Regions from separate parts of the Brenneria goodwinii genome, predicted to be linked through region 2. Evidence: predicted binding sites of a transcription regulator. Region 2 holds the regulator's gene; the other holds the start of a gene.
What was found. The regulator PurR, encoded in region 2, represses purine synthesis genes. The targets are predictions, from matches to a motif close to CANGCAAACGTTTGCNTG.

Region 1 (7,512 bases), 780 kb from region 2:
GCGTATCATGCACCACATCGGCCAGCGCCTGGACATCGCGCAGGCTGAAATCCGTTTCCAAAGACAGCGTCTGCCGGGCCGCCTGACTCATAATCAAGTGCGCTTCTATACCGTCAACCGCCTGTAGAACCTGCAGCAGGCGAACGCCATAAATCACCCCGCTGGCGCCGGAAATACCTATAATAAGTCGCTTCATCAATACTGCCTCCGGCCGACAATGTGTAAGTCCCTTTCATCATATCGACATTCGTCATTTCTGCGAAAGCAGGAATCTACCCAATGATATAGCATCATCACAAAAAGCAGAGTCCCGCCTTCGTGAAGATGACTCAATGACAGAAAGGGGAGCGCGCCCAAGCGCACTCCCCTTTTAGTGACACCGCGAAAAGGCTTTGACTTAACCTTCGTTGTGCAACTCCAGATCTTCCACTTCGCTCTGGCTACGCAACGCTTTCGCATCGTCATTACGCAGGACTTCCAGATAGTCCAGATAGCTCTGGTCGACGTCTTTGGTCACATACACCCCGTTGAATACCGAACATTCAAACTGAGTGATATCCGGGTTATCTTCACGCGCGGCGGCGATCAGATCGTCAAGATCCTGGAAGATTAGCGCGTCTGCGCCAATAAGCTGCCGGATCTCTTCCACTTCGCGGCCGTGGGCAATCAGTTCATTGGCGCTTGGCATATCAATGCCATAAACGTTGGGGAAGCGGATTTCCGGCGCGGCCGAGGCCAGATAGACACGCTTGGCTCCCGCTTCGCGCGCCATCTCCACAATCTGCTCTGAGGTCGTACCGCGGACGATGGAGTCATCGACCAGCAGAACGTTTTTATCTCGGAACTCGGCGCGGTTAGCATTCAGCTTGCGGCGTACCGATTTGCGGCGAGCCTGCTGGCCCGGCATGATAAAGGTACGGCCTACGTAGCGGTTCTTCACAAAGCCCTGGCGATATGGCCTGTTAATAATGCGCGCGATTTCCAGCGCGATATCACAGGACGTTTCAGGAATGGGGATCACCACATCAATGTCGAGATCTTCCCACTGGCGGGCGATCTTCTCACCCAATTTCTGCCCCATCCGCACGCGTGCGCTGTACACCGAAATTTTATCGATGAAAGAGTCCGGGCGCGCGAAGTAAACATATTCGAACAGGCACGGATTGCTTTTCGGATTCTCGGCACACTGACAGGTGAACAATTGCCCTTTCTCAGTGATGTAAATCGCTTCTCCCGGCGCCACATCACGCAGGAATTCAAAGCCCAGCGTATCCAGCGCGACGCTTTCCGACGCCACCATATATTCGCTGCGGCCATCTTCCAGATCGCGTTTACCGATAACCAGAGGACGAATACCGTTCGGATCGCGGAAAGCCACCATCCCGTGACCGATAATCATACTGACACAGGCATAAGCCCCGCGAATTTGCTGGTGTGTCGCAGCAACCGCCGCAAAAATGTTATCGGCTTCCAGCGGATAGTGCTGAAAACGATCCAGTTCTCTGGCGAAAATATTCAATAAAATTTCAGAATCCGACGTGGTATTAACATGACGACGCTCTTGCTCGAACAGCTTTTTACGCAGTTCGTGCGCGTTGGTCAGGTTACCGTTATGCGCCAGCGTGATGCCGAACGGTGAGTTAACATAGAAAGGCTGCGCTTCCGAAGCGCTGGAACTGCCCGCAGTGGGATAACGCACATGGCCAATGCCCATGTTGCCTTGTAAACGTTGCATGTGCCGTGCTTCAAACACATCTTTCACCAGGCCGTTGGCCTTGCGCAGGCGAAAACAGTTTAAGGCATCAATGGTGATGATGCCTGCGGCATCCTGCCCACGGTGTTGCAACACCGTTAACGCGTCATAAATCGACTGGTTGACCGGTGTAAAACCGGCGATACCGACAATACCGCACATGGTGTCTTTTCCTCATCAGCGCTACCGCAGCTATAGATGCTGCGGCAAGAAACTTGACGTGCTTTGCAGGTAGTCAAAAAACCACCTGATAATGTAACTGAACTGCGGTATTAACTGGGACTGCTTCCAGTCAGCACTCTGTGAAAAACCGGTGAAGGTATCCAGAAAGAATAGCAGTGCAGAAACAATCAGCACACCGCGCAGCGCACCGAAACAAACGCCTAATACGCGGTCGGTGCCTGAAAGCCCGGTGCGTTCAACTAATGAACCGATCACATAGTTGACGATAGCACCCACAATCAATGTCGCAATAAACAGAATGGCAATAGCAATACCGTTACGTACCAGTTCGTCATCAAAACGGGTGAAGTACACAGCGAGGTAAACATAGTAGTGACTGGCGATAAAAAACGCACATCCCCAGGTTACCAGCGACAACGCTTCACGTACAAACCCCCGGATAAGGCTAACCAGCGCCGAAAATCCGATGATGCCAATAATGACGTAATCAACCCAAATCATGAGTCATCCTAATCAATGAACGATGCCAACCGTCAGGTCGCCACGTCATCCTGTTCGCGGCGCATTCTAACAGAAAAAGAAAACGTTTGCGTAGCGTATTTCCGCCGATTTTATTAATAGAGAACCAAACAAAAATAGCCCGCCGATGCGTTAATCCCCTAACGCGCGCTATACGATCTAACCTGGCCGTTTAGCCCGCTGATCTGGTGAAGTTCCGCCAGCGAGGCCTGTAGTTTCTGCCTCGACGCATCCGGCCCGACATAAATGCGGGTAATCTGTCCCTGAACCGGCGTCGTGGGGACGGTATACGCCCGGTAGCCGGAAAGACGCAGCTTGGCGACGATCTCATTAACCTTATCCGCATTTTTCAGCGCGCCGAGTTGCACCACGAAGGCCTGTCCGACAGGAGCCTGTTCCGCCGGTTTGGTTTCCGGTTTCGGCTCAGGTTTCGGCTCCGGCTTAGGTTCGGGTTTGGGCTTAACTTCCGGTTTCGGCTGCGGTTTGACTTCAACCGGTTTTTGCACCGGCCGCTCGACGGCAACGGGCGGCGGCGTCACCGCTGGCGCATTGGTTGCGGGAGCGGAACGTTCCGCTTTAGCGCCTGCATCGCTATTTTCCGCATCGGATTCGGCGGCATTATCTTTCATTGCCGCTTCGGCGCCTTCCGGCGGCTGGCTGGGCAAAGATTGATTCAGCGCGGGCAGCGAATCCATTTCGTTGCTTTCATCCTGCGTAGGAACCAGCGGGATTGCCGCAAACTCGTCTTCATAGTGTTTTTTCTTACCGTCCAACAGGCCGGGCAGCACAATGACCCCCAGCGCAACCAGAATGATCGTTCCCACTAACCGATTCTGAAATTTACTCGCCATACGCATTCCCCTCATCCAGCGCTTCCATGACATGCGCTACCGTATGAAAAGATCCACAGACAATGACGATATCCTGTTTTGCCGACGCGGCCATCGCCTGGCGCCAGGCGTCGGCTACGTCAGTGAATTGCCGGCAATGATCCAGGTGTTCGGCCAACTGCTCCGCTGTCGCCCCGCGCGGCCCCTCCAGCGGGGCGCAGTACCACTTATCAACCAATGGTTTTAAATGGTTCAACGTGCCGCCGATGTCTTTATCCGACAGCATTCCCACCACGGCGCGCACTTTCCCGTTTTTCGGCAGCGCCGCCAATCGGCTCGCCAGATAAGCGGCGGCGTGAGGGTTATGGGCGACATCCAGAATCAACAGCGGGTTCTCGCCGACGATTTGAAAACGGCCGGGCAACGACGCCAGACGCAATCCCTGACGAATCGCCTGATCATTCACATTCAAGGGGGAATAATTCAACGCGGTCAATGCCGTCGCCGCATTGGCTAACGGCACATTCGGCATCGGCAAGTCTGACAATTCGCGTTGCTTATTCTGCCAGCTCCATCCGTCGTGCTGAATGGAAAAGTCCCAGTCCCGACCGCGCCGTAACAACACGGCGCCTTTTTCGCCGGCAACGTCGGCAATAGATATCGGCATATCGGGTTCGCCGACCACCGCGGGTTTACCCCGCCGGAATATGCCCGCTTTTTCTCTGCCAATGCTTTCTCTGTCGTTTCCCAACCAGTCGGTGTGATCCAGTGCGATGCTGGTTACCGCCGCAACATCCGCATCGATGATATTGGTCGCATCAAGACGTCCGCCTAAACCAACCTCCAGAATAACCACATCCAGCTCGGCCTGTTTGAACATCTGCAACGCCGCCAGGGTGCCGAACTCGAAATAGGTCAGTGAAACCTCCCCTCTTCCGGCTTCGATATCGGCAAATGCCTGACAGTGCATCGCCTCAGGTAATTCTTTCCCCTGGATTCTTACCCGCTCGGTATAACGCAGCAAGTGCGGAGAGCTGTATACGCCGACCCGCAATCCGGCGACCAACAGTATGGATTCCAGCGTGCAGCAGGTTGTGCCCTTGCCATTGGTGCCTGCGACGGTAAAGACCACATTGGCGGGCCGTAACAATTGAAGATTCTCGGCGACCTGCTTTACGCGCGCCAGTCCCAAATCGATGGCCTGGCCGTGCAGATGCTCAAGATAATGAAGCCACGTGACCAAAGGCGACGTGGCTTGGGGTTTTTGAAGATTATCCATGAGTCCCGTTCACTGGCTTACGGTTCATTTTATACGGGAAGCACAAATTTTGCTCAATGCGGCATTCATGCTTCCCGTTCATTAGTTCAACTATGCGTCATCCTGAGATTCAGGCGTCTCATCATGATGAGGCTCCACCACTTCATTACTCGGTTCCGGATAGTTGGTCAACTTGGCAAGGATCTTCGCCAGTTTATAACGCATTTCCGGGCGGCGAACGATCATGTCGATAGCGCCTTTTTCGATCAGGAATTCGCTGCGCTGAAAGCCCGGCGGCAATTTTTCACGCACGGTCTGTTCAATCACTCGCGGTCCGGCAAAACCAATCAGCGCCTTAGGCTCGGCGATGTTCAGATCGCCCAGCATCGCCAGACTGGCGGATACGCCGCCCATAGTCGGGTCGGTCAATACAGAGATGTAGGGCAAACCGCGCTCGCGCATTTTTGCCAACGCCGCGCTGGTTTTCGCCATTTGCATCAACGACATCAGCGCTTCCTGCATCCGGGCGCCGCCGCTGGCGGAGAAACAGACCAGCGGGCAGCCATCTTCAATCGCCTGCTCGACGGCGCGAACGAAACGCGCCCCGACGACCGACGCCATAGAACCGCCCATAAAGGCAAACTCAAACGAAGCCGCAACGATTGGCATACCGTATAGCGTGCCTTTCATCACAATCAGCGCATCTTTTTCGTTAGATTGCTTTTGCGCGGCAACCAAACGATCTTTGTATTTTTTAGAATCCCGGAATTTCAGGATATCTTTCGGCTCCAGTTCGCTGCCTAACTCTACCGTCCCTTCTTTATCCAGGAAAGATTGTAGACGAGCGCGCGCGGAGAGACGCATGTGGTGATCGCACTTAGGGCAAACTTCCAGATTACGCTCCAGCTCTGCGCGATAAAGCACCTGGCCGCAACTATCACATTTAGTCCAAACGCCTTCAGGAATATTCGCTTTACGGGTCGGCGTGATATTGCTTTTGTTAAGAATTCGTTCAATCCAGCTCATTGATAACCTTTCTGCTTGAACCTGGCAAACGCCAGTCCGCTGTTCACGTTAACTATCCCCTGACAACACAACCAACTAAAAAACGCCGGAGACTCGCCCTGATGGCGATACCAGGCATTGGCGCCAGGGATTGTTCCAGGAACAGACCATAAATGCTGCCCATTAAACCATAACGTTCCGGTACTGTGGATAAAAAACTGGTAAAACCGGATGTTAAAGTTTATTTCATTTACTTTACATTGCCACGCGCCGCCGCTCTTTTATGCCTGATGATTTCAATCACTCCGGGCAGAATAGAGACGACGATAATCGCGACAATCAGCAATTTCAGGTTTTCCTGCACCACGGGCAAATCACCAAACAGGTAACCCGCATAGGTAAACAACAGTACCCACAGCAACGCGCCGGCGACATTATACGCGGCGAAATGCCGGTAACTCATATGCCCCATACCGGCGACAAACGGCGCGAATGTTCTCACAATAGGGACAAAGCGCGCCAGAATTATTGTTTTACCGCCATGACGGGCATAAAACTGATGCGTTTTATCCAGATAACTACGGCGGAAAATTTTTGAATCCGCATTGCTGAACAGCTTTTCGCCAAACAGGCGACCGATGGTGTAATTCACCGCATCGCCCAGGATCGCGGCAACCGCCATCAGGAAAACCATCAGGTGGACGTCCAGCGCGTTAGACGGCAATGCGGCCAACGCGCCCGCGACAAACAGCAACGAATCGCCCGGTAAAAACGGCGTGACCACCAGCCCGGTTTCACAGAATAAAATCAAAAACAAAATGGCATAAATCCAGACACCATATTCCGCCACCAGTTCCGCCAGATGAACGTCGATATGGAGGATAAAATCAATAATAAAATGTATAAATTCCATTAAAAACATCTCTCTTGATGTCGCTTCTCTATTCCCGGCCGCCTGTTCTGACGGTCGGAAACGCGTCACTTAAAAGCTAATCATGTAAAAATAGCGGTCCCATCGCCGGTTGAGGCAACGCGAAACGCGCGGGGTAATCCACCGCGACCAGATACAGCCCTTCGGCCCTGGCCGTCGCTGCCGCCAACGTGCGATCTTTTGCCGCCAACAGCTCCGCGATCCACGCCTCCGGCCGATTACCGCACCCGACTTCCATCAGGCTACCGACAATATTGCGGACCATGTGGTGCACAAAGGCATTGGCCTTGATATCTACCACGATATAAGCGCCATGACGCGTAACCTTTAAATGATTTACATTGCGCCAGGGACTGCGGGACTGACACTGTACGGCGCGAAATGAGGTAAAGTCGTTCTCTCCCAGCAGACATTGACCGGCACGCTCCATCCGCTCGGCGTCCAGCGGATGGTAAAAATGCGTGACCCCCTTGGCAAGCACCGCGGGGCGATAGCGATGATTATAGATGACGTAACGATAACGACGCGCCGTGGCGCTGAAGCGGGCATGAAAGTCATCATCGACCGTTTTTACCCAGCGCACCGCGATATCGGACGGGAGATTGGCGTTAACGCCCATCGTCCAGGCCGCATCCTGGCGTATCGCCTGCGTGCTGAAATGGACGACCTGCCCTGTCGCGTGTACGCCGGCATCGGTACGGCCGGCGCAAAATACGCCGATCGGTTCATTGGCCACTTTGCTTAATGCCTTTTCAAGACACGCCTGAACGCTGTCCACCTCGGCCTGACGCTGCCAGCCATAATAGCGGCTGCCGTCATACTCAATCCCCAACGCAATTTTCAGCGAAGCATTCTCCTTCGCCTGAATCAATTCCGACATTACCCCAAATACTCCTGCACCAGACGCTCTGCCGTTTCCACCGCCATCAGCGCGCCGCCGAAACGGACATTGTCCGCCACCGACCAGAACTGCAAGAGTTCAGGAATGCCGTAATCATTACGCAGGCAGCCGATGCTTAATCGCACATTGCCG
Region 2 (7,512 bases):
CAGTAATATGGTGACATCCAGATCCTTGCAGCGTTGCTGTGCTAATTTTTGCTGCTCTTTGGAAATCGTCACACCGCTGACGGATACGCCGTAATGGCGAGCGGCGAATTCAGCCAATCCGCCCCAGCCGCAGCCAATATCCAGCAGTTTCATTCCGGGTTTCAACTGGAGTTTTTCGCAGATCATCTGCAGTTTGTCTTCCTGCGCCTGCTCCAGGGTGGATGCCTGTTTCCAATAACCGCAAGAGTATTGCATGTAGGGATCCAGCATCAGTGAAAATAGGTCGTTGCCTAGATCATAGTGCTCTTTGCCGACAATCCAGGCTCGTCTTTTGGATTGCAGGTTAATTAGCCTTGCGGCGATAACGCGCGCAATGTCTTTCAAGTGATGAGGAACTTTTTTATCCAGACCGGCTCGTAATATGCGATGAAAAAACATATCCAGCTTTTCGCATTCCCACCAGCCATCCATGTAACTTTCACCTAATCCCAATGAGCCTTCACGCAATACGCGTTTAAAAAAATCAGGGTTTTTAACCTTAATATCAAAAGGGCGCGAACCGTTGATTTTGATATCGGCCATGTCCAGCATTTCGCGGACAATTTGAAACCAGGAGCTGGCGTGACTCCCCAGGTCTTCTACATCCTCTACACATGATGAACTCATAATTTCTCCCTACCTTGCTGCTTAAGGTGAAAACTGCAAGGAAAGCATAGACAATTTTTTACCCATTAACGGTATCGGTGGGTATAACCCATCGTCTACCCTCTGAATGACAAGAGGAAAATGAAGAGAAAAAAGCCGGTACGCAAATACGTAGGGGCACTCATCCTTAAAATAAACACGCACGTCCCGTATGCGTTTAACACTAAAGGATAGTGATAAATATGGTTGTTGTCGTTTAAAGCCGTAAATTAGTTTATGACTGCTTCAGCCTGGGTACAAGTATAAATTGGCTGAAGCAGCATTAGAGATATGTTGGTTTCTGCGGGGTATAAGCGCTGCGGGTATTTAGGAATAACGCCGGTAATCGCGAAATGGGCCGTCGGCAACGGAGCGGCGCTCAATCAGAGTAGGGTGCACCTCAATGACCTGCGCGTCTTCACGTTTACTGGTGATACGGTCCAGCAGCATCGCCAGGGCCGATTGACCCAGACGCTCTTTGGGCTGGTGGATGGTGGTCAGCGCGGGAGTGAAGAACCGGGCATGACGAACATTGTCATATCCGATTACCGAGATATCTTGGGGAACGCGCAGTCCCAGCTCATCCGCGGCGCAAATCGCGCCCATGGCCATAATATCCCCACCGCAAAAAACCGCCGTAGGCCGGTGTTTCTGCGCCAGAATTTGCTGCATCGCTTTGTAGCCGGATTCAGGCTCAAAATCTCCCCGAACGACCCATTCGTCATGGATTTGAATATCGGCATCGCTCAGCGCTTTTAGAAAGCCAAGATAGCGCCCGCTGCCGGTATTTCGCTCCAGTATGCCGTGGATGACGCCGATATCCCGGTGACCGCGTTCGATAAGGTAACGGCCCGCCATATAACCGCCTTCAAAGGCGTTATCAATGATGGTGTCGGTAAAATCGCTGTGCGCCTGTCCCCAATCCATAACCACCATGGGAATGCTGCGATAGTCTTCCAGCATAGCGAGCAATTGGGGAGGATATTCCGCACACATCACCAGCAGCCCATCGACACGCTTTTGCGCCAGCATGGAAAGGCAGGCGCGTTGTTTATCGATATCGTTATGCGAATTGCACAAAATCAGCGTGTAACCCTTGGCGTAGCAACTATTTTCAACGGCTTCGATGATTTCAGCGAAGTAGGGCGCTTCACTGGACGTTGCCAGCAGGCCAATGGATTTGGTGTGATTCACTTTGAGGCTGCGGGCGACGGCGCTGGGTGAATAGTGTAACTCTTTAATGGCCGCCTTTACGGCAGCCTTGGTTTCTTCGGCGACGAAACGTGTTTTGTTGATCACGTGTGATACGGTTGTGGTCGAAACGCCAGCACGTTTTGCCACATCTTTGATCGTTGCCATGTAAAAATGACTCCTAACCGACTCGTTGCAGTCGTAAGTATATTGTTAATCGTTTGCCTACGTTTAAAGTTCTCTTTCTATGTAAAAAAACAGAATTTCAGAAGGAGAATGCCGAATGTTATACCTAAAGGGACAAGGCTGACTTTTTTCGACCAATACGCAGCGTGGCATCAAACAGCGGATTTTGTCCGATTTGACACGAAAGTGGAAGCGGTAATTTATACTATTAGTGATACAGCGGTATGCGTTTTTGCCGCCGGACTATGGAAGAATTGCTACAGTTATACAGTATATTGTTTTAGCCCAGCGTATGCTTGGGATTACAAAGACGGTTGCTGTTTTTTCTGATAACGCGAGTGCACAAAGGAAACGCTTATGGATACTGACCTGAAGTTGTCGCTGTTCGCCACTGTTGGTGCGTTGGTAATGATTATTGTGTTTAGCTTTGTGGCGGTAATGAATTAATCGGCGTTGAACCGCTCGACGGTTTACGTCATCACCTGTTCGGGCGCGTTTAAACGCGCCCGAATCGCTTATACGGGTTTCAGCGAATAGTTTGCGGGGTAACGACGCGGCGCGCGCCGACGTAATGATCCTGCCAATAATCTTCACTCAGTTTGCTGATGCGAATATCCGAGCCTGTTCGCGGCGACTGAATAAATTTGCCGTCACCCAGATAAACGCCTACATGGTCGGCGGCGCCGCGGTTGTTGATGCGGAAAAACACCAAATCTCCGCTTTCCAATTCACTCTTCTTAATCGGCGCGGCGTCGCGCAGATGATACATTTCGTTGGCGGTGCGGGGGATGGAAATTTTCACCACGTCTTTGTAGGCGTAATAAACCAAGCCGCTGCAGTCAAATCCGGTGAAGGGCGATGAGCCTCCCCAGTGATAAGGTTTGCCCACTTGGCCCATCAGTTTATTCATCGCCGTCAATTTGGCATGCTGATAACGTTTTTTGTGCGCTTCGCTCAGCGTTAAGCCTTTTTCTGCTTCGCCTTTCAGACCCGGTTTGGCTTTGGTATGTACGGCAGCCTGTCTGGAATCATTTTCTGCATGTCGCTTGATTAGATTCCGCTTAACTAACGCCGGCGTGCTGCTCTTGGTTCTCGATAGCGCGGGTTCTGGCTTACGCTTAGCGACGTGGAGTATTTTAATTTTAGTGGGGGAGTTCGTTTTGTTGGCCGCTGTTTGTTTGTTTTTTACCGGTGTCGGCGATTTTGAGGGACTCTTCTTCGTTTGCTTGGTTTTTTTATGATTTCCATCAGGTACGCTATTCACACTGGCCTTTCGTGGCGATAAATTCGGCGTGTGAGGCGCCGCCTGCGCTAGATTCAGGAATAGGTTACTGAAAAATAATATGAAGAGAGTAGTAAATAAACGCATGATTCCTGTGATCGAACATCGTCATTAAATCACTAAGTGCGCACAGTATTCCCGAAAACGGCATTATAAAAAAGTGGGTTCGGCCTCTTTATTCATACAAAATAGTGAAAAAAAGTTAATGGCGATTTTTTTACGGCGAGCCATCCTGGACCGCCTGCCTTACGGATTATCTCTGGTGCGACGTCAAAAAACGTCTCCCGACAATTTTCGCTGGATTTCCCAGCGGTTTTTGTTGTGAGTTTAATCAACCATAATCTATGGTAGGGTGAAATTATATCCACACAAAAAATGGCGTTTTTTTGTGGCCGCCGCCCTCGCTACAATGTAATGGAGTGGATAGCGCTGTAATGGCACATCTGATAGATGCTCATGGTTAATGAACATGACGTTAGCCATCCTATAGGTTTGAGGAAGCAAGAGAATGACGACAACGACAATTGAAAAAATTCAGCGCCAGATCGCTGAAAACCCGATTCTGCTGTATATGAAAGGTTCACCTAAATTGCCAAGCTGCGGGTTTTCCGCACAGGCAGTACAGGCGTTGTCTGCTTGTGGCGAACGTTTTGCCTATGTCGATATCCTACAGAATCCGGATATCCGCGCCGAGTTGCCTAAGTATGCCAACTGGCCGACGTTCCCCCAACTGTGGGTCGATGGCGAGCTGGTCGGCGGCTGCGACATCGTCATTGAAATGTATCAGCGCGGCGAATTGCAGCAACTGATCAAAGAAACGGCGGAAAAATATAAATCCCAGCAGGAAGACCAGAAATAAGCAGGGGAATGCATTTGCATACAGGCAGGTAATTAACTGTTTCTGCAAAATAAAAGAGGGTGGCGTAAGTCACCCTCTCTCTTTTTAGCCCGATTTACCCTGCGGCAGATGTTTTTTCTGATTGATTTTCATCAATGGCGATCGGCCATCCGCCCATCCGTTTCCAGCGGTTAACCAGCTCGCAAAATAGCAGCGCGGTCTGCTTGGTATCGTAAAGCGCGGAGTGCGCCTGACTGGAGTCAAAATCGATACCGGCCGTGATACAGGCTTTCGCCAGCACGGTCTGACCCAGAACCAGCCCGCTCAGGGCTGCGGTATCAAACGTGGCGAAAGGATGGAAAGGATTACGTTTTAAGCTGCAGCGTTCGGCCGCGGCCATCATAAAACTATGATCAAACGTTGCGTTATGCGCCACGATAATGGCCCGGTTACAGCCCTGTTCTTTTAATCCCTTACGCACCACTTTAAAAATTTCATGCAGCGCTTCATATTCGCTGATCGCGCCGCGTAACGGATTGTTGGGATCGATGCCGTTAAACGCCAGGGCCGCGGGTTCCAATATTGCGCCCTCGAACGGCTCAACGTGAAAATGTAAAGTTTCATCTGGCTGTAACCAACCATCAGCGTCCATTTTTAATGTTATCGCCGCGACTTCCAGTAACGCATCGGTTTTAGCATTAAACCCGGCAGTTTCAACATCTATCACCACCGGGTAAAACCCACGGAAACGACCGCTCAGGGCGTTCAGGTCATTTTTATCAGCCATTAGTCTCTTAATCTTTAGCAAAATGCAGCGCGCATTATGGCAAATTTTGACGGGAGATGCAGTATGCGGAGAAAAGACGGACGTTTGTAACCCGCTCATCGCCGCCTGGATAGCGGTATCCGGTTTAACCACGGCGTGGAGCGTTGTTGTGCTGCTTCAACGCCGTGTTTTTCATGATATCCGTGCTGACCGGCATCGGTCTGGACACTCAACGCTATTAATTTCCGAGCCCTTGACCGGACTGCGATTTTTCAATCAGTTCAATTTTATAGCCATCTGGATCTTCAACAAATGCGATGATTGTTGTGCCGCCTTTCACCGGGCCTGCTTCGCGGGTCACTTTCCCCCCGGCTTTGCGGATGCTATCGCAAGTCGCGGCAACATCATCGACTGCCAGCGCGATATGACCGTAGGCATTCCCCAGATCGTAACTATCGACGCCCCAGTTATAAGTTAATTCGATGACTGCTCCTTCACTTTCTTCGGTATAACCGACGAATGCCAGCGTGTATTTATATTCGGCGTTTTCACTGGTACGCAACAGACGCATACCTAACACGTTGGTATAGAAGTCGATAGCGCGTTGTAAATCGCCGACGCGCAGCATGGTGTGGAGTAGGCGCATAATTTCATTTCCTCATTGGCTACTGTGGTTAACGGCAAACATGGTGGAAAAAGTTAACAGAATGGAATTATAACGTTGTAGATATACTGAGTCCAAGTTATTACCAGTATAAATATCAGTCAGACTATTTGTGCCATTACCATAAGGCTTGCGCTTAAACATTAACTATTCCTGATAGAGTAGGGTAAAAAACAGACGATTTGTGTAGGGAAATTAAATAATCTCACAGAAGAATTATCTGAAATTACAATGATTACCTAATTATTTTATTGTTATCCTTAGCAAGGGCTTGCCAGCGAGGGAGAACAAGGCTTCAATAAATAGATTGTAGAGGGAGGTACAGTGCCTGAGCAACTCGAACTCTTTGCTGTCCCTAATCCGTGTCGTGGCGTTTGTCAGGCTGATGCGCGCGGCTTTTGCCGCGGTTGTTTTCGCAGTCGGAACGAGCGTTTTGCATGGGGACAAATGAGTGATGCGCAGAAACAGGATGTGCTGCGTTTGTGTCGGCAAAGAATGAAGCGTCAGCAGCGTATAGAGAAAACAGCACAGCCAGTAGAACCCCAGCAGCCGACTTTATTTTAGCTGACATGGGTCGTTTACTGAATAAAATAAGTATAAGATCATTTTTAAAAGCGTTTAATTTGCTAGAATCTTTTTCTTAAATAATAAGAATCACTTTTCTATTTTTTATAAATCAGAATTGATTGCAATCCAGGGATATAACTTAGCATGCTAATTATAAGGAGAGTTTATGGAATTGCCATTAGGATCTGATTTAGCCCGCTTAGTGCGTGTATGGCGCGCTTTGATTGATCATCGGTTAAAACCACTAGAATTAACACAGACGCATTGGGTGACGTTGCATAATATATATCATCTACCGCCCGGACAGTCACAGATTCAACTGGCTAAAGCTATAGGGATCGAGCAACCCTCGTTAGTTCGGACATTAGACCAACTGGAAGAAAAGGGATTGATTACCCGGCATGTATGCTCACATGACAGACGCGCCAAGCGCATCATGCTTACTGAAGCCGCGGAGCCAATCATAAAAGCGGTCAATGATGTGATTAGCCACACGCGTAACGAAATTTTGTTTGGCATCACGCCGGAGCAGGTTGATGAATTAGCTTTGTTGATCTCGCGTTTGGAGCAAAATATACTGGCACTACATGAGAGCCAGACTGAGAGCCAATCTTAATTATTACCCCAATCGCGTTGAGGGAAAGGATAATTCCCGGCGATATCGTTCATCCAGTTTATTACTGATGGCAATTAGGGTTGATGTTTGATGGTAGAAGGAAATCACCACCGTACAGGTGGTGATCATATCCCCGTTATCTTTCAAGTTGCCGTTGTGTCGGCTGCACAAAACGGCAACGTTTCGTCCTGCATCTTGAAATCTAGTGGCTGTTGATTTATCAGCGAGGGGAGACGGTAATGCTGCGACCGTTGCTTGCCATCGCAACACGTTGGCCAGCGCTGAATTTTGTGTCGCCCTGTTTCTGTACAACCATGATGGTGCTGCCATCATCTTTACGAATTTCCAGCTCGACGCCCTGCGTACGGTTCATCGCACCCGTAGCGCTTTGGCCGGCTACGCCGCCAGCAACGGCCCCGGCTGCTGTTGCCAGGCTGCGACCGCTTCCTCCGCCGATGGTATTACCCAGGAAACCACCCAGGACTGCACCACCTAGCGCGCCAATAACGTTGGACTCATCACCTGCCTGAATTTGTACCGGACGCGTCGATACAATAGTACCGTAGGTGACGGTCTGTACCTGTTTGGCTTCGGAGGCACTGTAAACATCTCCTGAAAGCGTACTGGTATTGGCGCAACCAGCTAGTGTGACACCCGCTAGCGTAACCACAAGCAAACGCTTCATCATAATAAACACTCCTGTAATGGCGATATGTCG

Region 1: the regulator PurR is predicted to act here: its motif matches at 2,513-2,530, upstream of cvpA (colicin V production protein).

Annotation. Positions count from the first base shown of each region.
Region 1 is NZ_CP014137.1:686,622-694,133, reverse strand. It holds gene ACN28R_RS03125 (UbiX family flavin prenyltransferase) at 1-196, opposite strand, end outside; gene purF (amidophosphoribosyltransferase) at 398-1,915, opposite strand; gene cvpA (colicin V production protein) at 1,946-2,437, opposite strand; gene dedD (cell division protein DedD) at 2,596-3,306, opposite strand; gene folC (bifunctional tetrahydrofolate synthase/dihydrofolate synthase) at 3,296-4,564, opposite strand; gene accD (acetyl-CoA carboxylase, carboxyltransferase subunit beta) at 4,655-5,569, opposite strand; gene ACN28R_RS03095 (DedA family protein) at 5,799-6,461, opposite strand; gene truA (tRNA pseudouridine(38-40) synthase TruA) at 6,538-7,359, opposite strand; gene ACN28R_RS03085 (aspartate-semialdehyde dehydrogenase) at 7,359-7,512, opposite strand, start outside.
Region 2 is NZ_CP014137.1:1,462,730-1,470,241, forward strand. It holds gene cfa (cyclopropane fatty acyl phospholipid synthase) at 1-666, opposite strand, end outside; gene purR (HTH-type transcriptional repressor PurR) at 1,012-2,043, opposite strand; gene cydH (cytochrome bd-I oxidase subunit CydH) at 2,419-2,508, shown strand; gene ACN28R_RS06615 (C40 family peptidase) at 2,588-3,430, opposite strand; gene grxD (monothiol glutaredoxin 4) at 3,852-4,202, shown strand; gene rnt (ribonuclease T) at 4,297-4,968, opposite strand; gene gloA (lactoylglutathione lyase) at 5,186-5,593, opposite strand; gene ACN28R_RS06635 (DUF1289 domain-containing protein) at 5,936-6,175, shown strand; gene slyA (transcriptional regulator SlyA) at 6,345-6,794, shown strand; gene ACN28R_RS06645 (outer membrane lipoprotein) at 7,015-7,482, opposite strand.